DNA from 4 places in the Alicycliphilus sp. T452 genome. Region 3 is predicted to be linked to each of the others. Evidence: predicted binding sites of a transcription regulator. Region 3 holds the regulator's gene; each other region holds the start of a gene.
The links. Region 3 encodes FNR, which switches genes on or off when oxygen is low (the NO sensors DNR and NnrR bind a similar motif). Its sites were predicted from a motif close to TTGATNNNNATCAA; they were not measured.
Positions count from the first base shown of each region.

Region 1: dsrO (sulfate reduction electron transfer complex DsrMKJOP subunit DsrO) is a predicted target of FNR. The motif match lies at 2,557-2,570, and genes of this name have one in related genera.
Region 2: ACX12L_RS03200 (PHA/PHB synthase family protein) is a predicted target of FNR. The motif match lies at 1,517-1,530, and genes of this name have one in related genera.
Region 4: ACX12L_RS13745 (type IV pili methyl-accepting chemotaxis transducer N-terminal domain-containing protein) is a predicted target of FNR. The motif match lies at 5,260-5,273, and genes of this name have one in related genera.

Region 1 is NZ_JBTNEH010000010.1:123,326-130,525, forward strand. It holds gene rlmD (23S rRNA (uracil(1939)-C(5))-methyltransferase RlmD) at 1-1,188, opposite strand, end outside; gene ACX12L_RS11245 (hypothetical protein) at 1,240-1,557, opposite strand; gene ACX12L_RS11250 (2'-5' RNA ligase family protein) at 1,623-2,228, opposite strand; gene dsrO (sulfate reduction electron transfer complex DsrMKJOP subunit DsrO) at 2,631-3,413, shown strand; gene nrfD (NrfD/PsrC family molybdoenzyme membrane anchor subunit) at 3,434-4,495, shown strand; gene ACX12L_RS11265 (molybdopterin dinucleotide binding domain-containing protein) at 4,588-7,200, shown strand, end outside.
Region 2 is NZ_JBTNEH010000003.1:35,247-42,446, reverse strand. It holds gene thiL (thiamine-phosphate kinase) at 1-609, shown strand, start outside; gene ACX12L_RS03205 (TetR/AcrR family transcriptional regulator) at 740-1,441, opposite strand; gene ACX12L_RS03200 (PHA/PHB synthase family protein) at 1,599-3,344, shown strand; gene ACX12L_RS03195 (efflux transporter outer membrane subunit) at 3,385-4,839, shown strand; gene ACX12L_RS03190 (HlyD family secretion protein) at 4,836-5,909, shown strand; gene rbbA (ribosome-associated ATPase/putative transporter RbbA) at 5,913-7,200, shown strand, end outside.
Region 3 is NZ_JBTNEH010000029.1:17,288-24,487, reverse strand. It holds gene ccoN (cytochrome-c oxidase, cbb3-type subunit I) at 1-39, shown strand, start outside; gene ccoO (cytochrome-c oxidase, cbb3-type subunit II) at 59-691, shown strand; gene ACX12L_RS19860 (cbb3-type cytochrome oxidase subunit 3) at 704-841, shown strand; gene ccoP (cytochrome-c oxidase, cbb3-type subunit III) at 874-1,788, shown strand; gene ccoG (cytochrome c oxidase accessory protein CcoG) at 1,872-3,314, shown strand; gene ACX12L_RS19845 (FixH family protein) at 3,391-3,651, shown strand; gene ACX12L_RS19840 (hypothetical protein) at 3,738-4,025, shown strand; gene fnr (fumarate/nitrate reduction transcriptional regulator Fnr) at 4,046-4,789, opposite strand; gene hemN (oxygen-independent coproporphyrinogen III oxidase) at 4,961-6,343, shown strand; gene ACX12L_RS19825 (sulfite exporter TauE/SafE family protein) at 6,347-7,069, shown strand; gene ACX12L_RS19820 (HD-GYP domain-containing protein) at 7,171-7,200, shown strand, end outside.
Region 4 is NZ_JBTNEH010000014.1:83,299-90,498, forward strand. It holds gene ACX12L_RS13730 (MFS transporter) at 1-1,122, opposite strand, end outside; gene ACX12L_RS13735 (MFS transporter) at 1,133-2,407, opposite strand; gene ACX12L_RS13740 (response regulator) at 2,636-3,310, opposite strand; gene ACX12L_RS13745 (type IV pili methyl-accepting chemotaxis transducer N-terminal domain-containing protein) at 3,307-5,226, opposite strand; gene ACX12L_RS13750 (adenosylcobalamin-dependent ribonucleoside-diphosphate reductase) at 5,388-7,200, opposite strand, start outside.

The DNA of each region.
Region 1 (7,200 bases), on a different contig from region 3:
GCCCTCGCGCGGCGGATCGACCAGCCATTTGTCGGCCGCGCCGTCGGCGATCAGCACCTCGGGCGTCATCTCGAACAGGTTGCGTGCAACGAAATTGGTAGCTGCCAGCGCTTTACCAGCCTGCCTTTGGGCCTGATTTTTCTGATAATTCTCGCGCGAGCGGGCGACCAGCGCCTCGCTGCCCTCCACGCCCAGCACCTCGCGCGAGCGGGTGGCGATGGGCAGCGTGAAGTTGCCCAGGCCGCAGAACCAGTCGATCACGCGCTCGTCCTCGCGCGCGTCCAGCAGGCGCAGCGCGCGCGTGACCAGCACGCGGTTGATGTGCGGGTTGACCTGGGTGAAGTCCGTGGGCTTGAAGGGCATGGTGATGCCGAAGTCCGGCAGCCCGTAGGCGAGCTGCTCGCCGCCCTCGTCGAGCAGGTGCACCGTGTCCGGCCCCTTGGGCTGCAGCCACCATTGCACGCCATGCTCGGCCGCGAAGGCGCGCAGCCTGGCCTTGTCGGCGTCCGACAGCGGCTCCAGGTGGCGCAGCACCAGGGCCGTGACCGCGTCGCCGCAGGCCAGCTCGATCTGCGGGCAGGTGTCGCGCGCCTGCATGCCGGCGATCAGGGCGCGCAGCGGCATGAGCATGGCGTCCACGTGCGGCGGCAGGATCTTGCAGGTCTGCATGTCGGCGATGTAGCGGCTCTTGCGCTCGTGAAAGCCCACCAGCACCGTGCCTTTCTTGGGCACGTAGCGCACCGACAGGCGCGCGCGGTAGCGGTAGCCCCAGGCCGGCCCCTCGATGGGGCGCAGGATGGTCTCGGCCCTGACCTTGGCCAGGTGCCAGAGGTTGTCCTCCAGCACGCGCTGCTTCATGGCCACCTGCGCCCTGGCGTCCAGGTGCTGCATCTTGCAGCCGCCGCAGGCGCCCGCGTGCAGGCCGAAGTGCGGGCAGCCGGGCCGCACGCGCTGGCTGGATTCGCGGTGGATCTCGGTGAGGCTGGCCTGCTCCCAGTTGTTCTTCTTGCGGTGGGTGTTGGCGCTGACCAGTTCGGTGGGCAGGGCGCCGTCAATGAACACGACCTTGCCATCGCTCTTGCGCGCCACGCCCTGGGCGTCCATGTCCATGGACGTGACTTCGAGCCAGCCGGGCGGCAGATCGTGCGGGGTTTCGGGTGGGAGAAGGGTTGCAGTGGGGTCGCTCATGGCCCCGATTGTCTCAGGCCGCCGCCGCCCCGGCAGGCCACGGATGCCGTTTCAGCGGCTCTCGGCAGGCGGCGTGCGCGCGGGGGCCGCCTGCGCAGCGCCGGCGCGGGCGCCGCCTGCATCGGGCAGGTGGTTGATCTCGAGCTCGCAGCCGTGGTTGTCCAGCGAGAACACCAGCGTGCCGCCCGGCGCGATCCGCGCCACGGTCTCGTGCAGGGGGCGCGACAGGTCCACCGGCGGCGTCTGCGAGCGGTAGACGAGCTGCCTGTCCGCCCCATAGACCACGTAGCACGCGGCGCTGGCGCTCTGCGCAAACAAGCCGGCAGACAGGACGGCCGCGCAGGCCGCGGCAAGGCGAATGGCGGGCATGGTTCCCTTCCTCCTGATGATGTGGATGCGCGGCATTATTGCGAAGCCTGGGTGGCATGCAACATTCAAGAGTCCAGGGGCCACTCGCCCAGCACCTCGTAAGGCCCGCTCGACCCGCGCACGTTGTGCAGCAGCACGAAGCGGCTCACCGTCCAGGCCAGGGGCGGCACGGCCTGCCCGGGCACGGCCTGGCGGCTGTAGCACAGCGTCATGTGCGGCGTGATGCGCGGCGCCTGCGGCACGCCCTGCAGCCCCGGCACCTGGGACCACAGCTGCGCGTGCAGCGCCTCGTACAGGCGCAGGAAGCCGGCGTGCCCGTCGGCAGGCCCGCACAGCACGCAGGGGCGCTTGGCCCGCGGCGCACGCGCAAAGCTCAGCACGCGGTCGAAGCGCAGCCGAAACGACCGCGCCCGCACCCGCGCCGCCGCGGCGCGCGCCCATGCCAGGTGGCGCTCGGACAGCGTGGCCTCCCAGCCCAGCGACAGCAGCGTGGCGTGCAGGCGCTGCGCCCGCACCTGCGCCTGCAGGTCGTGGCGCGCGATGAGCGACTGCGCCAGGCCGGCCGCCGCCTGCGCTGCCGCGGCGTCGGGCAACACGGCGAAGAACAGATGGTGCTGAAGGGGTGGCGCCGCAGGCTCCACGCCTGCGGGCGACCGTTGCGGTGCTTGCATGCACTCCACTGTAGCGCCGCAGTTTCGCCCTGCCGGCAACAGGCTTTATCCACGCCGCATATGCCGCGGCGCATTCGGCATTATCAAGACAGGCACTCCAGTCCGCAGGACTGGCGGCCAAATAATCCAGGAATCGCATTTTCCACGACAGAAACAAAGCCGCCCGCACAGGGTAATGGCGGGATGCCGCTGCCCCGCAATCCTGTACCAGTGCTGCATCCGCAATCGCACAGCAATGCAGTCGGGATTTTTAATATTCCATTAATAATCCTCAAACAAAATAAGGCACTCGCGCGCAAGAAACATCCAAAAATATCGGAAATATTATTTGACGACGATCAAATACATAATCAGCCCATCCATCAAAAAATACCTGCACAAAATAAATATCCCAAGGTATTCATGCCAAACCTCACACCCACCCCCGATCCCCTCGCGCCGGCGCAAGCCGGCAAGCGCGGCTTCCTGCAGGAGCTCATAGGCCTGGCCACGGCCTTCGGCATGGCGGGCGCCAGCCAGGCCGCCACCATCTTCGAGCCCGGCCAGCCCTCGCGCCGCCCCGGCATGCAGGGCAAGCGCTTCGGCATGCTGGTGGACATGCGCAAGTGCATCGGCTGCCAGGCCTGCACGGTGAGCTGCTCGGTGGAGAACCAGCCGCCCATCGGCCAGTTCCGCACCACGGTGCTGCAATACGAGGTGGACAGGCCCGATGGCGGCGCCCCCGCCATGGTCAGCCTGCCGCGCCTGTGCAACCACTGCGAGGAGCCGCCCTGCGTGCCCGTGTGCCCGGTGCAGGCCACGTTCCAGCGCACCGACGGCATCGTGCTGGTGGACAACGAGCGCTGCGTGGGCTGCGGCTACTGCGTGCAGGCCTGCCCGTACGACGCGCGCTTCATCAACCACGAGACGCAGACCGCCGACAAGTGCACCTTCTGCGAGCACCGGCTGGAGGCGGGCCTGCTGCCCGCCTGCGTGGAGAGCTGCGTGGGCGGCGCGCGCGTGATCGGCGACCTTCAAGATCCGGACAGCGAGATCAACCGCCGCATGGCCGGGCACAAGGACGAGATCAAGGTCTTGAAGCCCGGCATGAAGACCGCGCCGCGCGTGTTCTACATCGGCCTGCCCGACGAGTTCGTCAACGGCGTGGACGGCCAGGCCAGCGTGCGACTGGTGTCGGATCACTGAAGAAGCGAGGGACGCCCATCATGCACATCACCGAGCTCCTGACCCCGCAGTACGAAGCCGCCTGGCTGCCCTGGGCCGTGCAGTATTTCTTCCTCGTGGGCGTGGCCACCGGCGCGGCGCTGCTGGCCGCGCTGTGCGCCTGGGCGCCGGCGGGCAGCGCGTTGCGGCGCCTGCTGCCGGCCGCCGTGTTCACGCTGGCCGTGAGCGCCATTGCCGCGCCCGTCTCGCTGCTGGCCGACCTGCACCAGCCGGCGCGCTTCTGGCATTTCTACGCGCATTTCACGCCCTGGTCGTGGATGTCGGTGGGCGCGCTGCTGCTGCCCGCCTTCATTGGCCTGTCGGTGGCCATGTGCGCCAGCTGGTGGCTGGGCCGGCACGGCTGGATGCGGCTGCTGGCGCCGCTGCTGGCCGTGTCGGCCCTCACCATCACCGCCTACACCGGCGCCGAGGTCATGGTGGTGCGCTCGCGCCCGCTGTGGAACACGCTATGGCTGCCGGTGAACCTGGCGCTGACCGGCTGGCTGGCCACCGTGGGCGCGATGCTCCTCGTCGAGCGCTTCCTGCCCGCCCGCCTGCGTCCCGATGCCGGCGCGCTGCAACTGCTGCGCGCCCTGGGCCTGGGGCTGGCCGCGGCCCTGGCGCTGGCCACGCTCAGCTGGCTGACGCTGGGCCTGGTGGCGCGCAGCCCCTCGGTGCAGGCCGCGGCGCGCCTGTGGCATGACTTTCCGGTGTGGCGCCTGGGCATGGTGGCCTCGGCCATCGGCGGCGTGGCCGTGCTCGCGGCACTGGCGCGCGGGCGCCAGCGCCTGGCGGCCCCGGGCTACACCCTGGCGCTGGGCCTGGGCCTGGCGGCCAGCGCCTGGGCATTCCGCTGGGCGCTGTTCATGAGCGTGCAGGGCGTGCCCAAGTACGGCGCCGGCCTGTACCTGTACCGCATGCCGCTGGGCGGCGACGGCCTGATGGGCATGCTGGGCGTGGCCGGCCTGTGCGTGGCGCTGGTGGCGCTGGCGAGCTGGGCGCTGGAGCTGTTTCCCGCGCGCCAGCCCGCCGTGGCGGCCTGGGCAGCGCCAGCCAATTCATAGAAAAATCAGCCTCAACCGCAATATGGTCGGGCGCAAGCAGCTACGTATTCGATAGTAAACAAAGCTGCCAGGCCCGCCCCGAAAGGGCTCACATGAGCGACAAGAAACCCACCCCCTCCAACGCACAACCCGAAGCCAACCGCCGCCGCATGCTGCTGCGCGGCGGCGCCGTGGCCGGCGGCCTGGCGGCGTTTGCCGCCGGCTATGGCGAGACCCTGGCCAAGGGCGCCAAGGGCCTGGTCAAGGGCACATCCGGCACGCCCACGAAGAGCGCCACGCGCGGCAACTCGCTCACGCCCGAATTCCGCATCGACCCCGTGAGCGGCAAGCTCAGCGCCCAGCCGGGCCAGACCGTCAGCCCGTCGAGCTGCCTGGGATGCTGGACGCAGTGCGGCATACGCGTGCGCGTGGACCACGAGCACAACAAGATCCTGCGCATCGCCGGCAACCCCTACCACCCGCTGGCCACCACGCACAACGCCCCCATGGACACGCCGGTGCGCGAGGTCTACGCCATGCTGGGCGGCGACAACGGCCTGGAGGGCCGCGCCACCAGCTGCGCACGCGGCTCGGCCATGCTGGAGCACCAGACGGCGCCGCACCGCGTGCTGGCGCCCCTCAAGCGCGTGGGCCCGCGCGGCTCGGGCCGGTGGCAGACGATTTCCATGGAGCAGCTGGTCAAGGAGGTCTGCCAGGGCGGCGACCTGTTCGGCGAGGGCCACGTGGACGGCCTGGCCGCGATCCGCGACGTGAAGACCCTGATCGATGCCGAGAACCCCGAGTACGGCCCCCGGTCCAACCAGCTTCTGTTCACCGACGCCTCCAACGAAGGGCGCACGCCGCTGATCCGCCGCTTCGCCGGCCCGGCCTTCGGCACCGTCAACTTCGCCAACCACGGCGCCTACTGCGGCCAGACCTACCGCGTGGGCACGGCCGCGGCCCTGGGCAACATCCCCGGCATGCCGCACGGCAAGCCGGACTGGAAGAACTCGCGCTTCGGCCTGTTCCTGGGCACCGCGCCGGCGCAGGCGGGCAACCCCTTCCAGCGCATGGGGCGCGAGCTGGCCGAGGCGCGCTCGCGCGAAGAGAACACCTACCGCTACGTGGTGGTCTCACCCATACTGCCCATGTCGTCCAGCCACGCCGCGGGCGACAACAACCGCTGGCTGCCCATCAAACCCGCCACCGACCTGGCGCTGGCCATGGCGCTGATCCGCTGGATCATCGACAACGAGCGCTACGACGCGCGCTTCCTCACCCAGCCCGGCCCGGCCGCCATGGCCGCGGCGGGCGAGGCGGCATGGAGCAACGCCACCCACCTGCTCGTCAACGACCCCAGGCACCCGCGCTACGGCCAGTTCCTGCGCGGCGCCGACATCGGCCTGCCGATGCCCGAGCCCATCGACGACAAGACCCCGGCCGAGGACGTGTACGTGGTGCAGCTGGCCGACGGCACCCTCGCCCCCCACACCGTGGCCCAGGCGGCCGAGCTGGCGGTGGAGCGCGACTTCGCCCCGCGCAAGGCGGCCGGCGCCGCCGAGGAGCCCGCGCCCATCCCCGTCTGCACCGCCTTCGTCAAGCTGCGCGAAGAGGCGCGGCGCAAGACGCTGCAGGAATACTCCGAGCTGTGCGGCGTGCCGGTGAAAGACATCGAGGAGCTGGCGCGCGAATTCACCAGCCACGGCAAGCAGGCCGTGGCCAACTCGCACGGCGGCACCATGAGCGGCGCGGGCTTCTACACCGCCTACGCCATCGCCATGCTGAACAACCTGATCGGCAACCTGAACGTCAAGGGCGGCTGGGTGCTGGACGCCGGCCCCTTCGGGCCGTTCGGCCCCGGGCCGCGCTACAACCTTGCGCAGTTCGAGGGCGCGGTCAAGCCCACCGGCGTGCCGCTGTCGCGCACGCGCTTTCCCTACGAGAAGACCAGCGAGTTCAGGCGCAAGAAGGAAGCCGGCCAGAACCCCTACCCCGCCCGCGCGCCCTGGTACCCGGCGCCGGGCAACATGAGCAGCGAGATGCTGGCCGCCGGCCTGCTGGGCTACCCCTACCCGGTGAAGGCCTGGATCAACCACATGAGCAACCCGGTGTACGCCATCTGCGGCTTCGAGAACACCCTGGTCGGCGCCATCAAGGACCCGAAGAAGCTGCCGCTGTTCATCTCCGTCGATCCCTTCATCAACGAGACCTCGGCCCTGGCCGACTACATCGTGCCCGACACCGTCACCTATGAAAGCTGGGGCATAGGCGCGCCCTGGGCCGACGTCATCGCAAAGACCAGCACCGTGCGCTGGCCCGTGGTGGAGCCGGCCACGGCGAAGACCGCCGATGGCCGGGCGGTGAGCCTGGAGAGCTTCCTGTTCGCCCTCGCCAAGGAGCTGCAGCTACCCGGCTTCGGCAAGAACGCCATGGCCACCCGCGACGGCGAGCCGCTGGACCTGGAGAGCGCCGAGGACCTGTACATCCGCGCCATTGCCAACATCGCCTACCAGGCCGGCAAGCCCGTGGGCGAGGCCAGCGACGACGACCTGGAGATCACCGGCCTCACGCGCTGGATGCCGGACGTGCAGCAGCGCCTGAAGCCCGAGGAGGTGCGCCGCGTGGCCATGGTCATGAGCCGCGGCGGACGCTTCGACAAGATCGAGGACGCCTGGGCCGGCGAACACGTCAAGGCCGCGCACAAGTTCCCGGTGCAGATCTGGCAC
Region 2 (7,200 bases), on a different contig from region 3:
TGCATCACGGTGTTCGGCGAGGTGCCCGCGGGCCAGGCCCTGCTGCGCAGCGGCGCGCGCGCGGGCGACGACATCTGGGTCAGCGGCACGCTGGGCGATGCGCGCCTGGCGCTGGACGCCCTGCGGGGCCATGCCCAGGCTGCCGCCCTCCCCCCCGCGCTGCTGGCCGCCGCGCGCCAGCGGCTGGAATGCCCCACGCCGCGCATAGCGCTGGGACTGCGGCTTCGCGGCGTAGCCAGCAGCGCGCTGGACGTGAGCGACGGACTGCTCGGCGACCTGTCCCACATCCTGCACGCCTCGGGCGCGGGGGCATGCATCGACACCTCGAAAACTATTGGTTTGATAGCTGCAAACGCTTGCCACACAAGCGCTCCAGGCCAATTCGACGCAGATTACCTGCAGCAATGCACGCTCGCCGGGGGCGACGACTACGAACTCGCCTTCACCGCCGCGCCCGCGCGCCGGGCCGACGTAGCGGCGGCCGCGCGCGCCAGCGGCACGCCCGTGACACGCATCGGCGTGGTGGAAAGCGCGCCGGGCCTGCGGTTGATCGACGCGCATGGCCGGCCGGTGGCGCGGCACTATGCGTCCTTTGACCACTTTGCCTAAGAACCTGTTCGCGATCTAAGAAGGCCTTGGGCGCTATCTGTTCGCTTTGGCGCTGGATGTCGCTGGCCGGGATGTGCGCCCGGCCAGCGGCATGAAAAGAAACTGGTACTGGGGTGAATATCGATTCGCCCTAGACACCAGACCCACAAGCCCCGCCGGACACTGCACCAGCGATCCGCTCACGCGGATCGAGCAGTTCGCACAGCAGTTCCACATGGCTGCCGCGCAGGCACTCCAGCCCCACGGCGGGCTCATGGTCCAGGATCATCTGCGTCAGCAGCGCGTACATCACGGGTGCGATCACCAGCCAGGGCTCGCGCACGATGACGCTGGGCGGCAGGCCGAGCCGCGCGGCATGGGTGCGCAGCATGTCGGCGAGCAGGGCCATGTTGGGCCGCACCACGTTGTGCTCCCACAGCTCCACTAGGTCCTTCACGCGGCCCCGCTCCGCCGCCAGCAGGCGCAGCGTGACCACCGCGGCAGGCCGCTCCAGCAGCCCCGCGTACAGTCTGTCCACCAGCCATTGCGCGAATGCCCGCGTGCCGGCCTCGATGGGCGGCACCACGGGCGGCTCCTGCCACTCGGGCGGCGCCAGGGAGCGGTGGAGCAAGGCCTCGAAAATTTCGTCCTTGCTGGCGAAATGCGCATACAGCCCCCCCTTGGACAGGCCGCAGCGGCGCCCGATGTCGTCCATCGTGGTGGCGGCGAAGCCGCGTTCGGAAAACTCCACCAGCGCCGCGTCCAGGATCTGCGCAATGCGCACCTGTGGCGCAAGGCGGCGCCGCGCCGGCGCGGCAGCGGCACCGCAAGCGGGCGGAATGGGTTGCGGCATGGTGTCCCTCATCGTGGTCTCCCCGGTATTCTGACCGCCATGACTACCGACCAGTCGGTCTTTAATGAGGCATGATTGACACACATCAATCCACGCGCGCGCAGTGCGCCTAGAGTCGCCAGGAAGTTTTCCGAACATCTGCCCAAGGATCCGCTCCATGCACAACACGCCCTTTTCCGCGACGGCGCTGGCCGACCGGTTGGATACGCAGTTCCAGGCGGCATTGGCGCGCCGGCTCTCCTCGCTCTCCCCGGCCGCGGCCCTGCTGGCCGCCAGCGACTGGGCGCTGCACATGGCCGTGTCGCCCGGCAAATGCATGGACCTGGCCCACCTGGCCTTGCGCCAGGGCGAGGAACTGGCCGCGTATGCCCGCGAACGCATGAGCGCCGGAGCCGACTGCCAGACGCGCCACGGCGTGCAGCCCCCCGCCCAGGACAAGCGCTTCGAGGCCCCCGAATGGCAGCAGTGGCCATTCAACTACATGCACCAGTCGTTCCTGCTCACCCAGCAATGGTGGACCGCCGCCACGCACGGCGTGAAAGGCGTGGAGAAGCACCATGAGAACGTGGTGGCATTCGCCGCCCGCCAATGGCTGGACATCTTCTCGCCCGGCAACCAGCTGGCCACCAACCCGGTGGTGCTGCAGCGCACGCTGCAGCAGGGCGGCGCCAACCTGCTGCGCGGCGCGCTCAACGCGGCCGATGACCTGAAGCGCCTGGCCACGGGCGCCCCTCCTGCGGGCACGGAAGACTTCGTGGTCGGCCGCGACGTGGCCGTCACGCCGGGCAAGGTGGTGCTGCAGAACCGCCTGGTGGAGCTGATCCAGTACACGCCCACGACCGAGGCCGTGCACCCCGAGCCGATCCTGATCGTGCCGGCCTGGATCATGAAGTACTACATCCTGGACCTGTCGCCGCACAACTCGCTCATCCGCTACCTGGTGGGCCAGGGCCATACGGTGTTCTGCCTGTCCTGGAAGAACCCCGGCTACGAGGACCGCGACCTGGGCATGGACGACTATCTCAAGCTGGGCTTTCATGCCGCGCTCGACGTCGTCAACGCCATCGTCCCCAAGCGCAAGGTGCACGCCACGGGCTACTGCCTGGGCGGCACCCTGCTGGCCATCGCCGCCGCCGCGATGGCGCGCGACGGCGACGAGCGCCTGGCCTCGCTGTCGCTGTTCGCGGCGCAGACCGATTTTTCCGAGCCGGGCGAGCTGGGCCTGTTCATCGACGAGAGCCAGGTCAACCTGCTGGAGGCGCAGATGACCCAGACCGGCTACCTCAAGGCCAGCCAGATGGCGGGCGCGTTCCAGATGCTGCGCTCCTACGACCTGCTGTGGTCGCGCCTGGTGAGCGAATACCTGCTGGGCGAGCGCGCCCCCATGAACGACCTGATGGCCTGGAACGCCGATGCCACGCGCATGCCGGCCAGGATGCACGCGCAGTACCTGCGCCGGCTGTTCCTCGACGACGACCTGAGCCGGGGCCGCTACCCCGTGGGCGGCAAGCCGGTGGCGCTCAGCGACCTCGCGCTGCCCATCTTCATGGTGGGCACGCTCACCGACCACGTGGCGCCCTGGCGCTCGGTGCACAAGCTGCACCACCTGACGACCGCCGAGATCACCTTCGTCCTCACCAACGGCGGGCACAACGCCGGCATCGTCAATCCGCCCGGCAACCCGCGGCGCCACCACCAGATACGCACCCGGCCCGCGGGCGGCAGCTACATGGCGCCCGACGACTGGCTGGCCGCCGCGCCCGACGTGCCGGGCTCCTGGTGGCCGGCATGGGTGCAGTGGCTGCAGGCGCGCTCCGGCGCCCCCGCGGCGGCGGCGCACGTCGGCGCGCGGGGCTACAAGGCCATCGCAGACGCACCGGGCAGCTACGTGCTGGAGAAGTGAGCATGGCCCGGAACCCGCAAGGCAAGAGGCTGGCAGGAACATGAGCACACCCGCCTCCCGCCTGCGCCCCGCGCGGCACGCGGCCGCCGCAGCCACGCTGCTGCTGGCGGGCTGCACCACGCTGGCGCCACCCTACGAAACCCCGGCCATGCCCGTGCCGCAGCACTATGCAGGCACTGCCTTGCCTGGCGGCGCGGTGGCCGCCGCCACCGCGTGGCGCGACTACTTCACCGACCCCCAGCTGCAGGCGCTGATCGTCCAGGCGCTGGAGCACAACCGCGACCTGCGCACCGCGGCGCTGCGCGTGCAGGAGGCCCGCGCGGCCTACGGCATCCAGAGCGCCGAGCTGTCCCCTGCCGTGGGCGCGCAGGCCAACATGGACCGCGCGCGCACGCCCGCCGACCTGAGCCTGACGGGCCGGCCCATGGTGGCCTCGCAGTACCAGGCGGGCCTGGGCATGGCCAGCTGGGAGATCGACTTCTGGGGCCGGGTGCAGAGCCTGCGCGACGCGGCGCTGGAGAACTACCTGGCCAGCGACGCGGCGCGCCACGCCGTCACCGTGAGCCTGATCGCCCAGGTGGCGGGCGGCTACCTGGCGCTGCGCGAGCTCGACGAACGCCTGGCGCTGGCCGAGCAAAGCAGCGCCAGCCGCGAGGAAAGCCTGCGCATCTCGCGGCGCCGCGTGGAGGTGGGCTCCGACTCGCGCCTGCACCTGACGCAGATGCAGACGCTGCTGACGCAGGCCCAGGCCCTGGTGGCGCAACTGTCGCTCGAACGCGCCCGGCAGGCCCACGCGCTTGGCCAGCTGGCGGGCACGGGCGTGGCGCTGGCGCCGGCTGCCGGGCGCCTGGCCGAGCAGCGGATGCCGCGCCTGGCCGCGGGCCTGCCGTCGGACCTGCTGGCGCAGCGGCCCGACATCGTGGCCGCCGAACACCAGCTGCGCGCGGCGTACGCGCAGATCGGCGCGGCGCGCGCGGCCTTCTTCCCGAACATCTCGCTGACGGGCGCGTTCGGCACGGCCAGCGCCGAGCTGGGCGGCCTGTTCGAGGGCGGCAGCAGGGCCTGGACGTTCTCCCCCAGCATCACGCTGCCGATCTTCAGCGGCGGGCGCCTGAAGGGCAACCTGGCGCTGGCCGAGGTGCGCCGCGACCTGGCCGTGGCGAACTACGAAAAAACCGTGCAGCAGGCCTTCCGCGACGTATCGGACGCGCTGGCCGGCCGGCAGTGGCTGGCGCGCCAGCGCGACATCGCCCAGGACGCGCTGGCCGTGCAGACCGAGCGCGCGCGCCTGTCCCAGCTGCGCTACGACCACGGCGCCTCCGCGTTCCTGGACGTGCTGGACGCGCAGCGCGACCTGCTCGTGGCCCAGCAGCAGGCGGTGCAGGCGCAGCGCGCCCTGCTGTCGAGCCAGGTCGGCCTGTACGCCGCGCTGGGCGGCGGCGCCCTTGCCCACCCCACCCCGCCCACCGATTCCCGCACGCCCGAGACGCCATGAAATCCGCACTCAAGAACCGGTTGACCCTTCTCGCCATCGTGGCCGTGGCCGTGGCGGCCGGCGCCTACGCCTGGAACCAGATGCGCGCCGCCGGCCCCGGCGAGCATTTCGCCAGCGGCAATGGCCGCATCGAGGCCACCGAGGTGGACGTGGCCGCCAAGCTCGGCGGGCGCGTGCAGGACATCCTGGCGCAGGAAGGCGACTTCGTGGACGCCGGCCAGCTCCTGGCCCGCATGCAGATCGACACGCTCGAAGCCGTGCACGCCGAGGCCAAGGCGCGCCTGCAGCAATCCGTGGCCGCCCTGGCCAGCGCCCAGGCGCAGGTGGCGGTGCGCGAGAGCGACAAGCAGGCCGCCCAGGCCGTTCTGGCGCAGCGCCAGAGCGAGTTCGACGCCGCCCAGCGGCGCCTGGCGCGCTCGCAGACGCTGGTGCGCGAGGGCGCCGCGTCCGACCAGGAGGTCGATGACGACCGCGCCCGCGAGCGCAGCAGCCAGGCGGCCGTGGCGGCCGCCAAGGCACAGGTGAATGCCGCGCAGGCGGCCATAGACGCGGCGCGCACCCAGGTCGCGGGCGCGCGCGCCACCGTGGCGGCCGCCGAGGCCACCGTGGCGCGCGCCAAGGCCGACATCGACGACAGCGCCCTCACCGCGCCGCGCAGCGGCCGCGTGCAATACCGCCTGGCCCAGCCCGGCGAGGTGCTGGGCGGGGGCGGCAAGGTGCTGAACCTGGTGGACCTGTCCGACGTCTACATGACCTTCTTCCTGCCCGAGACCGTGGCCGGGCGCGTGGCGCTGGGGAGCGACGTGCGCATCGTGCTCGACGCGGCGCCGCAGTACGTGATACCGGCCAAGGTGAGCTTCGTGGCCAGCACCGCGCAGTTCACGCCCAAGACGGTGGAGACGGCCAGCGAGCGCCAGAAGCTGATGTTCCGCATCAAGGCGCAGATCGACCCGCAGCTGCTGCAAAAGCACCTGCGCCAGGTCAAGACGGGGCTGCCCGGCGTGGCCTGGATCAAGCTCGACGCCGAGGCTCCGTGGCCCGAGAACCTGCAGACGCGCCTGCCGGAGTGACGCGTGTCCGCTGAGACCCCGGAACCCGTCGCCCGGCTGCAGGCCGTGCGGCTGCGCTACGGCGAGACGCTGGCGCTCGACGGCGTGGACCTCGACATCCCGGCCGGCCGCATGGTGGGCCTGATCGGCCCGGACGGCGTGGGCAAGTCCAGCCTGCTGTCGCTCGTGGCCGGCGCGCGCGCCGTGCAGGAGGGCAGCGTGCACGCCCTGGGCGGCGACATGGCCGGCAAGCGCCACCGCGATACGGTCTGCCCGCGCATCGCCTACATGCCGCAGGGCCTGGGCAAGAACCTGTACCCGACGCTGTCGGTCGAGGAGAACCTGCAGTTCTTCGCGCGCCTGTTCGGCCACGACGCCGCCGAGCGGCGCCGGCGCATCGACGACCTCACGCGCAGCACCGGCCTCGCGCCCTTCCTGGCGCGGCCGGCGGGCAAGCTCTCGGGCGGCATGAAGCAGAAGCTGGGGCTGTGCTGCGCGCTCATCCACGACCCGGACCTGCTGATCCTCGACGAGCCCACCACCGGCGTCGATCCGCTGGCGCGCGCGCAGTTCTGGGAGCTGATCGCGCGCATCCGCCAGCAGCGCCCGCAGATGAGCGTGATCGTCGCCACGGCCTACATGGACGAGGCGCAGGGCTTCGACTGGCTGGTGGTGATGGACGAAGGCCGGGTGCTCGCCACCGGCACGCCGGCCGAGCTGCTGGCGCGCACCGGCAGCGAGTCGCTGGAGGGCGCCTTCATCGCGCTGCTGCCCGAGGAGAAGAAGCGCGGCTACGCGCCGGTCGAGATCCCGCCCCTGCCGGACGACGGCGGCGACGACATCGCCATCGAGGCCCGGGGGCTGACCATGCGCTTCGGCGACTTCACCGCCGTGGACGACGTGAGCCTGCGCATCCGGCGCGGCGAGATCTTCGGCTTCCTCGGCTCCAACGGCTGCGGCAAGTCCACCACCATGAAGATGCTGACCGGCCTGCTGGAAGCCAGCGCGGGCCAGGCCTGGCTGTTCGGCCAGCCGGTGGACCCCAGGAACATCGCCACGCGCCGGCGCGTGGGCTACATGTCGCAGGCCTTCTCGCTGTACGGCGAGCTTACGGTGCAGCAGAACCTGGTGCTGCACGCGCACCTGTTCCACGTGCCCGAGGCCGAGGTAGAGGAGCGCGTGGACGACATGGTCCGGCGCTTCGGCCTGACCGACGTGCGCGGCAGCCTGCCCGAGAGCCTGCCGCTGGGCATGCGCCAGCGGCTGTCGCTGGCGGTGGCGATGGTCCACCGGCCCGAGCTGCTGATCCTGG
Region 3 (7,200 bases):
AAGGTGGCCATTCCGGCCGTGAAGGCTGCGCACGCTTGAGGATCTAGGAAACCAAGTCATGTCCAATAGTCAAAACAACACATCCCCCGGCTTCACCCACGAGAAGGTCGAAACCAGCAACTTCCTCATGATCGTGCTGATCCTGCTGGTGGTGGCCGTGGGCGGCCTGGTGGAAATCGTTCCGCTGTTCTTCCAGAAATCGACGACGGAGGCCGTGCAGGGCGTCAAGCCCTACACCGCCGTGCAACTGGTCGGGCGCGATATTTATCTGCGCGAGGGCTGCTACAACTGCCACTCGCAGATGATCCGCCCCTTCCGTGCGGAAACGCTGCGCTATGGCCACTATTCAGTGGCCGGTGAATTCGTCTATGACCACCCATTCCAATGGGGCTCCAAGCGTACAGGTCCTGACCTGCATCGGGTGGGGGGCAAGTACAGCGACGAATGGCATCGCATCCACCTGAACAATCCGCGCGATGTGGTGCCGGAGTCCAACATGCCGGCCTATCCATGGCTGGAAAAGACCCAGATCGATCCCTCCGTCGTCGCTCCGCGCATGAAGGCGCTGCGCACCGTGGGGGTTCCCTACACGGATGAGGACATCGCGGGGGCGGCCGATCAGGTCAAGGGCAAGACGGAAATGGATGCCGTGGTCGCCTACCTGCAGGTATTGGGCCGCGCGCTCAGATAACAAGGAGTGGCCATGGACATCACCACCATGCGTATCGTGGCCACGCTGGCATCGCTGGCGTGTTTCGTGGGCATCTGGTTCTGGGCGTACATGCGCCGCAACAAGGCCCGGTTCGAGGAGGCGGCGCGGCTGCCCTTCGCCGAGGACTGATGAAGAACTCCCTGAAAGCAAAGAGATAACCCATGAGCGATTTCACCAGTAATTTCTGGTCCATCTATGTGGCCGGAATCACCATCATCGGCATCATTGCCTGCGGCCTGCTGCTTTGGATCACTTCCCGCAAGAAGGTCGAGCCGACGGCGGACAACACCACGGGCCATGTCTGGGACGAGGACCTGACCGAAATGAACAACCCCATGCCACGCTGGTGGATGTGGTTGTTCGTGTTGACCATCGTGTTCGGCTTCGGTTACTTGGCGGCGTATCCTGGCCTGGGCACGTTCAAAGGCCAGCTTGGCTGGACTCAACTGGGTGAGTACAACCAAGAAGTGGAGAAGGCGAACACCGAGCTGCAGCCCCTTTATGCCCGTTTTGCCAGCATGAAAACCGAAGACATGGCAGGTGATGCCGCCGCCATGGCCATCGGCGAGCGCCTGTTCATGAATAACTGCGCGCAGTGCCATGGCTCGGATGCGCGTGGCAGCAAGGGCTTTCCCAGCCTGGCAGACGGCGACTGGCTCCATGGCGGCACGCCCGATGACATTCGCAAGACCATCCACGATGGACGCGTGGGCGTGATGCCGCCCATGGCTGCCGCGATTGGATCGCCCGAGGATGTGCGCAATGTGGCGCAGTATGTGCTGAGCCTGTCGGGCAGCCCGCATGATTCGCTGAAGGCTTCACTCGGCAAATCCAAGTTCACGGCTTGCGCAGCCTGCCATGGCATGGATGGCAAGGGCAACCCGGCCCTGGGAGCACCCAATCTGACGGATGACATCTGGCTGCATGGTTGGGGCGAGGCCGCCATTACGGCTATGATCAACAACGGCAAGACCAATGAAATGCCGGCGCAGGCAGGTAAACTGACCGACGCACAGATCAATGTGCTGACGGCTTACATCTGGGGCTTGTCCCACAAGGCCGGCGCTTCACGCTGACGCCAACTCTGCGGCCGGCTCCCTTTTGGAGGGTGCCGGCCGTTTTGTTTCTGGAAGTTGTACTTCCCCCAAGAGATCCCATCATGAAGCCTGCTGAAGACCGGCCCCGCAAGGTGATACCCATTACTCCTGTTGCAGCGGAGAGCCAGCAGCCCGAGATGGTGTCGCTTTACGAGGCCCAAAAGAAGATCTACCCCCGATCCATCAGCGGTGTGTTCGCGCGCTGGCGCTGGGCGATGGTGTTTCTGACGCAGCTGGTCTTTTATGGCTTGCCGTGGCTGGAATGGGGGGAGCGCCAGATGGTGCTGTTTGACCTCGGAGCACGGCGCTTCTACATCTTCGGCCTGGTGCTGTATCCGCAGGACTTCATCTATCTGACAGGCCTGCTCATCATTTCGGCGCTGTCGTTGTTCCTGTTTACGGCGGTCGCGGGGCGGCTGTGGTGTGGCTTTGCCTGTCCGCAGACGGTTTATACCGAGATATTCATGTGGATCGAGCACAAGATCGAGGGTGATCGCAGTGCTCGCATGCGTCTGGACAATGGGTCGTGGACCTTCGAGAAGATCTGGAAGAAATCGCTCAAGCAGGTGATCTGGGTCGCTGTGGCCTTCTGGACCGGCTTTACGTTCGTCGGTTATTTCGTCCCGATCCGGGAACTCGGCGGCGAACTGCTGATGCTGCATGGCTCCTGGCAGATCTTCTGGGTGCTTTTCTATGGCTTGGCGACCTATGGCAATGCGGGCTATCTGCGTGAACAGGTCTGCAAGTACATGTGCCCCTACGCACGTTTCCAAAGCGCGATGTTCGACAAGGACACGCTGATCGTCACCTACGATCCGGAGCGGGGCGAGCCTCGCGGACCGCGCACCAAGAGCGTTGACTACAAGGCCAAGGGGTTGGGGGACTGTATCGACTGCACATTGTGCGTGCAGGTCTGTCCTACGGGCATCGACATTCGCAATGGCCTGCAATACGAATGCATTGGCTGTGGCCTGTGCGTGGATGCATGCGATACCGTGATGGACAAGATGAAATATCCGCGGGGGCTGATTCGCTTCTCCACGCAGAACGGTGTGAAGAACCATTGGACCCAGTCGCAGATGATCAAGCGCGTGCTGCGTCCGCGCGTGCTGTTTTACACCAGCGTACTGGTTGTGCTCTGCGTCGGGATGCTGGCCAGCCTGGTGGTGCGCACGCCTCTCAAGGTGGACGTGGTGCGCGACCGTGCGGCGCTCTCGCGCATCGTGGCAGGGGGCAAGCTGGAGAATATTTACCGGTTGCAGATCATGAATGCCACCGAAGGGGCCCAGCGTTATGTCATCAGCGCGCGCGGGCTGCAAGGGCTGGAGGTGGCTTCCGAGTCGGAAGTCGATATCGGCCCTGCGGAGTCGCGATGGGTTGCCGTGCGCCTGCAGATCCCCTATGGGTCGGCGCCACCGGGCTCGCACACGGTGTATTTTGATATCCAGTCGCAAGGCGACAAGGGGCAGGTGGCAGAGAAATCTGTATTCCTTGTCCCGCGCTGAGGCCACGGATCCGCACCGAGTTTTTGCATGGCCCCGAAAGGGCACGGAGATCGTAACGATGTCGAAAGATGGATCAATGAACGCAGCCCCCGAGTCGCAGCCGTGGTGGAAGTACGGTCATGTATGGCTGGTGATCGCGGGTCCGGTGATCGTGGTCATTGCCGGTTTTGTCACCCTCTGGCTTGCGCTTTCTCAGCCGGATCCCGTGCTGGCAGAAGACTACTACCAGCGTGGCCTGGATATCAACAAGACGCTGAAGAATACGGACCCTGGCATGACGCCCGCGATGAAGGGGCGCAACCATGCAGCCACGCCAATGCAGGACCAGCCGCGCTGAGGTTCTAAGGGGAATCAGGGGGGCGATTGCACTTTGCTTGCGCAGAACATGGTGCTAGGCTTTGACCCATGACAAGGAGGCAAGAGATGTGGAAGCAGCGGTTGATGTGGGTAGCCTGGCCCGCCTTTCTCATGGCGGGGGTTATGGAAATGGTCGTGTTTGCCTTTGTGGATCCCGAGGCATTGCAGTGGTTTGATCAGCCCGTCAATCTTTCGAGGCAAGGCGTCTACACCGTGGCGTTCTTCGTTTTCTGGATCGTCATCATGGCTTCGAGCGTGCTTACCACGATGTTGTCCTTCTCCCCCTTTGAACTCAACCGCTGCCCTGTACCCGAGGGTGACAGGCCGCTCGACTGCGCCAAATACATGCCCTGACTCATGGGCTTTTGGGGCAATTAGAGGCAGGATTGCTGGCTGTTGACGATGCGCTTCAGAGCGTCGGTGTCCACGATGCGTACGTGGCGTTGCCTGACTTCCACGATACCTTCTTCGACGAACTTGGAGAAGGTGCGGCTCACGGTTTCGAGCTTGAGGCCCAGGTAACTGCCAATTTCCTCGCGTGTCATGCGCAATACCAGTTCCGATTGGGAAAATCCCCGTGCATGCAGGCGCTGCACCAAATTCAGCAGGAAGGCGGCAAGACGCTCCTCGGCCCGCATGCTTCCCAATAGCAGCATGACGCCGTGTTCGCGGACGATCTCGCGGCTCATGATCTTGTGCACATGGTTTTGCAGTGCGGTGACCTCGCGCGAGAGCTCCTCGATGCGGTCGAATGGCATGACGCAAACCTCGGCGTCTTCCAGGGCCACGGCATCGCAGGTGTGCCGGTCGTTCACGATGCCATCCAGACCGATGATTTCTCCGGCCATCTGGAAGCCTGTCACTTGATCGCGTCCATCCTCTGTCGCCACGCAGGTCTTGAAGAAACCCGTGCGAATGGCGAACAGGGAGGTAAATGGTTCGCCGTTGCGGAACAGTGTGCCGCCGCGCTTGACCTTGCGGCGCACGGCGACGACATCATCAATGCGCTTGAGCTGCTGCTCATCCAGCCCCACGGGCATGCACAACTCGCGCAAGTTGCAGTTGGAACAGGCAACTTTGATGGATTGCAGGTTGGAGTGTATGGAAACCCTATTCATGTCGCGAGCTTACATCTGAACGCCGTCGAGGCATGGAATGTCACGGATCGTTCAAAGACTTTGATCCAAAGTCAAATTGTCCCCATCCGGACCGCATGGGTGCTTGATCGGTATCAAGAACGCCCTGGGGACTCTACGGCACAGTACGCCGCAAATGCAAGGAATCCCGTCATGACAGTCGTTACAACCGAGCTCTTGCGTCGCTTTGACGTGCCTGGGCCGCGCTATACCTCCTACCCAACAGCAGACCGTTTCGTGGAGGCATTTGGTGAGAAAGAATACATCCTGGCCTTGCAGCAGCGTCATGTAGGGTCAGCGGCCAAGGCGATGCCCTTGTCTCTTTACGTGCATATTCCGTTTTGCGAATCTTTGTGCTACTACTGCGCCTGCAACAAGATCATTACCAGGCATCCGGAGCGGGCCGAGGTCTATTTGCGCTACCTGAGCCGCGAGATCGACCTGCACACCGCGCACTGCGGCGTGGGGCAGCAGGTGAGCCAGCTGCATTTCGGCGGCGGCACGCCCACCTTCCTGTCCGATGATGGCTTGCGCGAGCTCATGGGCATGCTCAGGCGCAGTTTCGTGCTGGTGCCAGGGGGCGAGTATTCGATCGAAGTGGATCCTCGCACCGTGGATGAGAAGCGGCTCGCCCTGCTGGCGGAGCTGGGCTTCAACCGGCTCAGCTTCGGGGTGCAGGATTTTGACCCCGAAGTGCAGAAGGCGGTGCATCGTATACAGCCTGCCGAGAAGGTGTTTGCACTGGTCGAGAGCGCACGCAAGCTGGGCTTCGAGTCGGTGAACGTGGACCTGATCTATGGCCTGCCGCGCCAGACGCCGGAGTCTTTCGATCGAACCCTGGCACAGGTGGCGCAACTGCGGCCCGACCGCATCGCGCTTTATGCCTACGCACATCTGCCTGAGCGTTTCAAATCGCAACGGCGCATCATTTCGGCAGAGCTGCCCATGGCCTCGGCCAAGGTATCGATGCTGGCGCGCTCCATCGACGCGTTCATGAATGCGGGCTACGTGTACGTGGGCATGGATCACTTCGCACTGCCCGAGGATGCCCTGGCGGTGGCCAAGCGCCAGGGCCGGCTGCACCGCAATTTCCAAGGGTATAGCACCCAGCCGGACTGCGATCTGATAGCGCTCGGCGTCTCCGCCATCGGGCGCGTAGGCGCAACGTACAGCCAGAACGTCAAGACGCTGGACGAATATTACGACGCGATCAACCATGGGCACCTGCCCGTGGTGCGAGGCCTGGCCCTGACCAGGGACGACTTGGTGCGCCGCGCGGTCATCATGGCCTTGATGTGCCAAGGGGAGGTGCTGTTCGAGCCGCTCGAGCAGTCCTGGCTCATCGACTTCCGCCGCTATTTCGAGGCCGAACTGCTGCAGCTCGAAGAAATGGCGGAGCAGGGCCTGGTGAAGATCGGCGCCGAGGGCATCGAGGTCACCGCGATGGGCTGGTTCTTCGTGCGCGGCGTGGCGATGGTGTTCGACAAATACCTGCAGGCAGACCGCAACCGGGCGCGTTTCTCTCGCATCATCTGATCCATGCTGCTGGCTCTGGCTTCGACGGCATTCCTCATGGGCTTGATGGGCGGGACGCATTGCCTGGTCATGTGTGCGGCGCCCTGCGCCGCCTTGACGGGGGCAGGGGTTGCCCCGCGTGGCGGTGAGCAGGTCGTGCGCTGGATGCCGCGGGGATCCGTGGCGCAGCGCACGATGGGGTTCCACCTGGGGCGATTGACCGGGTATGGTGTGGCGGGCGCCCTGGCCGCCTTTGCCATGGAGCGGCTGGCGTGGCTGAGCCAAGGCAGCGCCGTGTTGCGTCCCGTCTGGACCATGTTCCATGTGCTGATCCTCGCCTGGGGTTTGTTGATGATGCTGCAGGTACGCCAGCCTGCGTGGCTGGACGATGCCGGCAGGGCGGTCTGGGGCCGGGTACGGTCTCTGGTATCCCGGCCCGGGGGCCTGTTCGTAACCGGCTGTGCCTGGGCGCTGCTGCCTTGCGGCTTGCTCTACACCGCGTTGCTTACCGCCGCATTGAGCGGCAGTGTCCTGCGTGGAGCCCTGTGCATGGTGCTGTTCGGCGCCGGCAGTGGCGTCTGGCTGGTGGCCGGGCCTGTGGCATGGGGCCGGCTTCGCGCACGCCTCGATGGTGTGGCCAGCACATGGGGGCCCAGGCTGGCGGGTTTGGTGCTTTTCACTCTGGGAGCATGGGCCTTGTGGATGGATGTGGTGCATGGACAGCCCGCACCTTGGTGCTCGCCTTGAGAAATGCCCCGTATTCGTTACCAACAATGTTTGTAACTAATGCGCAACGCTGGTAACCGACCATAATGCTTCGGTAAGATGGGCGCGAGTCGATAGTGGATATGCCCATCCTGCGATCTGAAGTGAACCAA
Region 4 (7,200 bases), on a different contig from region 3:
GAACAGCAGCAGGAACATCACGAAGAAGCCCGTGAAGCTGCCCTCGGCCGGGCCGAAGGGCATGATGAAGCCGCCCGTGCCCTTGGGCAGGAAAAACAGCACGCCGAGCACGGCCAGGGCCATGACGATGAAGTTCCAGAAGGTGACGGCACCGCCGCCCACCTTGTCGGCCAGCCAGCCGCCGAAGGGCCGGACCACGGCGCCCACCAGCGGCCCCAGCCATGCGTAGGCCAGCGGGTTGACGCTGGGGAACTGGCTCTTGATGAGCAGCGGAAAGCCGGCCGCGAAGCCGATGAACGAGCCGAACGTGCCCAGGTACAGCAGGCACATGACCCAGTTGTGCTTGGCACGGAAGATCGCGGCCTGCGCGGCGAAGCTGGCCTTGGCGTCGGCGATGTCGTTCATGCCGAACCACGCGGCGATCGACGCGATGGCGATCCACGGCACCCAGATGAAGGCCGCGTTCTGCGCCCACACCTGCGTGTGCTCGCCGTTCTTCACGATGGTCTGCGCGTCGCCGCCGAAGATGCCGAAGATGCCGGCCGTGATGACCAGGGGGCTGAGGAACTGCACCACCGACACGCCCAGGTTGCCCAGGCCGGCGTTCACGCCCAGGGCCGAGCCCTTGCGCTCCTTCGGGAAGAAGAAGCTGATGTTGGCCATGCTGGAGCTGAAGTTGCCCCCGCCCAGGCCGCACAGCAGGGCCAGCACCAGCATGGTGGGGTAGCCCGTGGTGTTGTCCTGCACCGCGTAGCCGATGCCGATGGCCGGAATCAAGAGCGAGGCCGTGGACAGCGCCGTCCAGCGCCGCCCGCCGAACACCGGCACCATGAAGGAATAGAAGATGCGCAGCGTGGCGCCCGACAGCGCCGGCGCGGCGGCCAGCCAGAACAGCTGGTTGGTGGAGTACTTGAAGCCCAGGGCCGGCAGGTTCACGGCGACCACGCTCCAGACCTGCCAGATGGCGAAGGCCAGGAACAGCGCGGGCACCGAGATCCACAGGTTGAGCTTGGCGACGGCCTCGCCCTCGCGCTCCCAGAACTGCTTGTCCTCGGGCGTCCAGAGCGTGAGCAGCCGGCCCTGGCGGCCACTGCCGGCATGCGATGCGGTGGAAGATGACATGGTGTGCCTTTCAGGCCGCGTGCTGCGGCGCCATTACGTCGGTGCGGCGCACCTCGGTGAAATACATCCAGATGAGGGAAACCCAGACCACGCCGTACATCAGCATGAAGGCGCTGGAGCGGATGCCCGTCCAGTCCATGAGCACGCCGAACATGATGGGCAGGATGAAACCGCCCATGCCGCCCGCCAGGCCCACGATGCCGCTGATCGTGCCGATGTTGCCGGGATAGTCGTCGCTGATGTACTTGAAGACGCTCGCCTTGCCGAAGGCCATGGCGATGCCGAGCAGGAACATCAGCGCGGTGAACACGTAGACGTTCAGGCCGAGATGGAAGGTCTTGGGGCCGTCCACGGTGGAGATGGTGAAGTCCGTCTGCGGGTACGACAGCAGGAACAGGCAGATCCAGCACACCCACATCACCCACCAGGTCACGCTGTGCGCGCCGTGCTTGTCCGAGAGCACGCCGCCGATGGCGCGCAGCACGCCGCCGGGCAGCGAGAAGCAGGCGGCGAGCAGCGCCGCCACGCGGATGTCCAGGCCGTACTCGCCCACGTAGTACTGCACCATCCACAGCGACAGCGCCACGTAGCCGCCGAACACGATGCTGTAGTACTGGCAGTACTTGAGCACCTTGGGGTCCTTCAGCGCCTTGAGCTGGTCGGTGAACTTGACGTTGCTGGACACCAGGTGCGCCGGGTCGCTGTAGGAAAAGAACCAGAACAGCACCAGCGTGCCCAGCATGATGGCCGCATAGACGTGCGGCACGGCCTGCCAGCCGAAGGCCACCAGGATGACCGGCGCGACGAACTTGTTCACGGCCGCGCCCGAGTTGCCGGCGCCGTACACGCCCATGGCCATGCCCTGGCGGTTCTTGGGGAACCAGCGCGCCACATAGGGCGTGCCCACGGAGAACGAGCCGCCGGCCAGGCCCACGAACAGGCCGATCACGAGGAAATGCCAGTATTCGGTGGCATAGCCCATCATCCAGATGGCCGGAACGGTGGCGGCCATGAGCATGGCCATCACGATGCGCCCGCCGTAGCGGTCGGTCCAGATGCCCAGCGGCACGCGCACCAGCGAGCCCGTGAGCACGGGCATGGCCGTGAGCAGGCCGAACTGGGTGGAGTTGAGATTCAGCATCTTCTTGACCGGGATGCCGATGACACCGAACATCATCCAGACCATGAAGCAGACGGTGAAGGCCAGGGTGCTCACGATGAGCACCGACCAGGCCTGGCGGTTGCGGCGGGAGTCCTGTGCCGCAGATTGCGACGCTGTTGACATGTACGAGTCCTCTCTTGGTGTATGGCATGGATGTTCGCGCAGCACCAAGGGTTTTCCCATACCTCCGAGGAGGGCGTGGACGGGTGCAAAAGAACGATGGCGCCCGGCGCCGCCCTACTCCGAAAGAACTATTCCCTTTTGCAGGGTTTGAAGAAAAACGGCCGGAATCGCTTGTCCATCAAGCGCTGGGAGCTATCAAAACAGAAAAGTCAGAGCCCCATGCACGGGCTATTCGGCGCGCTGCCGGTCCGAGGCGTAGACCGCCGCCTGCACGCGCGAGGTCAGGCCCAGCTTGCGCAGGATGTGCTGCACGTGGATCTTCACGGTGGTCTCGGCGATGTCGAGCGTGCGCGCGATTTCCTTGTTGCTCGCGCCGCGGGCGATCTCGCGCAGCACCTCCTGCTCGCGCGGCGACAGCTGCGGGGCCGGGTCCTCCGGGGGCGCGGGCTCCGGCTCGGGTTCGGGCGCCCCCTGGGACTGGAAGGCCGCCACCAGCTTGCCCATCATCTCGGGGCTGACCACGGGCTCGCCGCGCGCGGCGCGGCGTATGGCCTGGGCCAGCAGATCGCCGTCGATGGTCTTGAGCAGATAGCCCTGCGCGCCGTGGCGCAGCGCCGTGGCCAGGTCCGCGCCGTCCTCGCTCACGGTGAGCATGAGCACGCGGCTGCCCCGCGAGACCTCGCGCAGCCCGGCGATGGCGTCCACGCCGCGCACGCCGGGCAGGTGGTTGTCCAGCAGGATCACGTCGGGACGCAGCTGCGGCAGCAGGCGCAGGGCCTCGGCGGCGTCGCCCGCCTCGCCCACCACGCGCAGGTCGCCGTACTGCGACAGCAGGGCCACGAGCCCGCGGCGCAGCAGCGTGTGGTCGTCGATCAGGAACAGCGTGATGGGGGTGGCGGTCATGCGGCAGCGATGAAGGGAGTGGGCGCGGCAGGCAGCGGGCGGTCATCCACGCCCACCGCGGGCAGCTCGACGGTCACGCAGGTGCCGCCGCCGCCCGCTCGGGATTCGAGCCGCAGGCGGGCGCCGATGCGCTGGGCGCGCTCGCGCATGATGCCCAGGCCCACGTGCAGCGAATCGGGCGGAACCGCCTCGGGATCGAAGCCGGCGCCATCGTCCTGCACCTCGAAGCGCCAGCACGGGTGGCGCTGCACGCGCAGCTGCACATGGCGCGCGCCGGCGTGCTTGCGCACGTTGGACAGCGCCTCCTGCACGATGTGCAGCACCTGGATCTGCACGTCGGGTGCCAGCGGCAGGCCCTGGCCGGCCATGTCCAGGGTGGTGCCCACGCCGGTCTGGTGCTCGAACTTGGAGAGCGTGGCGCGCAGCGCCTCCTCGATGTCCTCGTCCTGCGTGCGCGTGCGAAAGTGCACCAGCAGCTCGCGCACGTCGGCATAGCACTCGCGCACGCCCGCGTCGAGCTCGGCCATGCTGCGGTCGCGGCCCTCGGTATTGTCCTTGGCCACGGCGTCGCGCAGCAGCTGGGTCTGGATCTTGAGAAAGGCCAGCGACTGGGCGATCGAGTCGTGCAGCTCGCGCGCGATCAGGCTGCGCTCCTCGGCCACGGCGGCCTCGCGCTCCAGCGCCGTGGCGCGCAGCCCCTCCATGGAGCTGGCCAGGTGCCGCGCCATGGTGGACAGCAGTTCGCGCATGTCCGGCGACAGCTCCATCGCCGTGCGGTAGAGCAGCGTCACCTCGCCCAGCAGCCGGTGGTGCAGCTGCACGGGAATGCTGACCACGGTCTCGTAGCCCGCCTCGCGGCAGTGCGGCAGCTGCAGCCTTCCGGCCGGGACGATGGGTATCACGCGCATGTGCGCCTGCGCCTGCGCCTGGCCGCACTCGCAGGCACCCGTGTTCAGGCAATGCTCCTGCTCGGCCAGGGACTGCGGCAGGCCGTCGGCGGCCAGCAGCACGTAGCGCTGGTTGGCCTCGTCCGACCAGCGCAGGGCGGCGGCATCGCTGCCGGAGACGCTGCGGATCTGCTGCACGAAGCCCTGGGCCAGCCCCTCCAGGCTGCTGGCCTCGGCCGCCAGCGCGCTCACGGCATACAGCGCGGACAGGCGCTGGTTGTGCACCTCGATGCTGGCGGTCTTCTCGCGCACCTTGCGTTCCAGGCCCTCGTGCGAGGCCTGCAGGGCATGGGCCATGAGGTTGAAGCCGGCCGCCAGCTGGCCGAACTCGTCGTCCGTTTCCACCTCCATGCGCGTGCCCAGGTCGCCCTGGCGCACACGGCCAAGCGCCTGCTGCAGCCGCGTCACGGGATTGAGCACCAGCAGATAGCTCAGCGCCATGAAGGTCACGGCGGAACCAATGGCCAGGGCCACGAGGAACAGGTGGAACAGGTGCAGCACCGCGGTCCAGCGCATGATGCGCACCTCGATGGCCTGCACGAAGCCGTCGATCTCGCTCACGAAGGCATCGCCGCGCGCCACCGCGGCGGCGCCATTTTCCGTGGGCAGGATCAGCCTCCATTCCTGCTGCAGGACAAGCCATTGCGAGCGGATATGTTCGTATTGCGTGCGGGTTTCGTCGTTCCAGGGCACGAACAGGGGGCGCGCGGGGTCGCCCGCGCGCAGCAGCTCCAGCCCGTCGTTGAAGCGCTGCTCCAGCCGGGCGAACTCCTGGGGCGATTCGTTCTGCTGCGCCAGGATCATGCGCAGCATGTTCATGCGCAGGCGGCCGGCCTCATTGACGGCCGCGGCGCCGCCCTCGAGCTGCCAGGTCACCCACAGCGTGAAGCCGATGGAGGCCAGGGCCACGAGCAGGAACACCGTGCCCATGGCCAGCAGCTTGGTCGACAGCGTGGGCTTCTTGCGCATGGGTGCAGTTTAGGCGCATGGCCGCGAGGCGGCTTGACGTTCATCAAGCCCGATCCACCGCCACGACAGCCTGGATCAGGCTTTAACGCTTGTCCAGAAAGCGCCTCTTGCCATCATTTGAATAGCAACCGATGGTTTGCCGCCCGAGAGCCCGGGAACGTTCAGCCGCAGCTGCCCAGCGCGCCGCACTGGGTGCAGTAGTCGCAGCCGTCCTTGCGGATCACGGCGTGGGCGCCGCATTCCTGGCATTTCTTGCCGGCCATGGCGGGCGGCATGCCGGTGGGCATGTCGGGCTCGTCCAGCGGCAGCACCTGCTGCTGCGGCGCCTCGGCGCGGCGCGCCAGGATGTTCTGCACTGCATAGGCGATGGCCGCCACCTCGGAGTCGTGCCACAGCGGCACCTGGGCGCCATCGGCGCGCTGGTAGGTGCCCAGGCGCACGGGGCCGCGGTCCCAGGCCACCTTGCGCATGTCGGACAGCGCGCGCTCCAGGAAGCCGCCGCGCGCGGCCAGCGACAGCAGGCGCATGCTGGAGGTGATCCACTGCTGCGACTCGCTGCTCTGGCCCACGGGCATGAAGAACTCGATGGCGCGGTCCACCGTGCCGCCATGCCCGTCGGGCACGGGCAGGAAGGAGACGATGAGGTACAGGCGCTTCTGGCCTTCCTGCGTCCAATACTCGATCTTCTCGGCCACTGCCGACAGGCCGCCCTTGGGCCGGCTTTCGATCACGATGCGCATCGGGTCGACGGGCTGGGCCGGCTCGGGCGCGGGCTCGCCCTTGGCGGGCTTGGCCTCGGCGGCCGGCACCTCCAGCACGGCGCCCAGGATGCTGTTGGGGCGGTAGGTGGCCAGTCCCTTCAGGCCCGAGTGCCAGGCCTGCATGTACAGGCCCTTGAAGTCGGCGTAGGGGTAGTCCTCGGGCACGTTGACGGTCTTGGAGATGGCCGTGTCCACGTAGGGCTGCACGGCCTCCATCATGGCCACGTGGTCGGCGGCCGCCATGTCCATGGCGCTCACGAAGTACGCGGGCAGCTTGCCCACGTCGCCGCCCAGCGTCTTGTACAGGCGCCAGGCGTAGTCCTCGACCACGTACTCGCTCTTGCTGCCGTCGGCCTCGCGCTTCCTGCGCGTGTAGGTCCAGGAAAACGGCGGCTCGATGCCGTTGGAGGCGTTGTCGGCGAAGGCCAGGCTCACCGTGCCCGTGGGCGCGATGGACAGCAGGTGGCTGTTGCGGATGCCGTGCTTCCTGATGGCCTTCTGGATGTCCTCGGGCAGGCGGCTCGCGAAGGTGCCCTTGGCCAGGTAGCCGTCGGCCTTGAACCTGGGGAAGGCGCCCTTTTCCTTGGCCAGCTCGACGGAGGCGCGGTAGGCGGCGTTGCGCATGCGCTCGGCGATGTGCACCGCCATGTCGCGCCCGTCCTGGCGGTCGTAGCGCTTGCACAGCATGGCCAGGGTGTTGCCCATGCCGGTGAAGCCCACGCCGATGCGGCGCTTGGCGGCAGCCTCGGCCTGCTGCTGGGACAGCGGCCAGAAGGTGACGTCGAGCACGTTGTCGAGCGCGCGCACCTGGGTGGCGACGGCCTGCTCGAACGCGTCGAAGTCGAACGCCGCCTCGCCATGCAGGCCGAAGGGGTTGCGCACGAAGCGCGTGAGGATGATGGGCCCCAGGTCGCAGCAGCCATAGGGCGGCAGCGGCTGCTCGCCGCAGGGGTTGGTGGCCTGGATGGTCTCGGTGTAGCGCAGGTTGTTGTCGGTGTTGATCTGGTCCAGGAACAGGATGCCCGGCTCGGCGAAGTCGTAGGCCGACTTCATGATGGTGTCCCACAGCGTGCGCGCGCGCAGCGTGCGGTAGACCCACTGGCCGTCGGCGCGCTGGTGCGCGCCGTCCTTGACCAGCTCGGCGCCAGGGGCCGCGGCGTGCACCAGCTCCCATTCGCCGTCCTGCTCCACGGCCTGCATGAAGGCGTCGGGC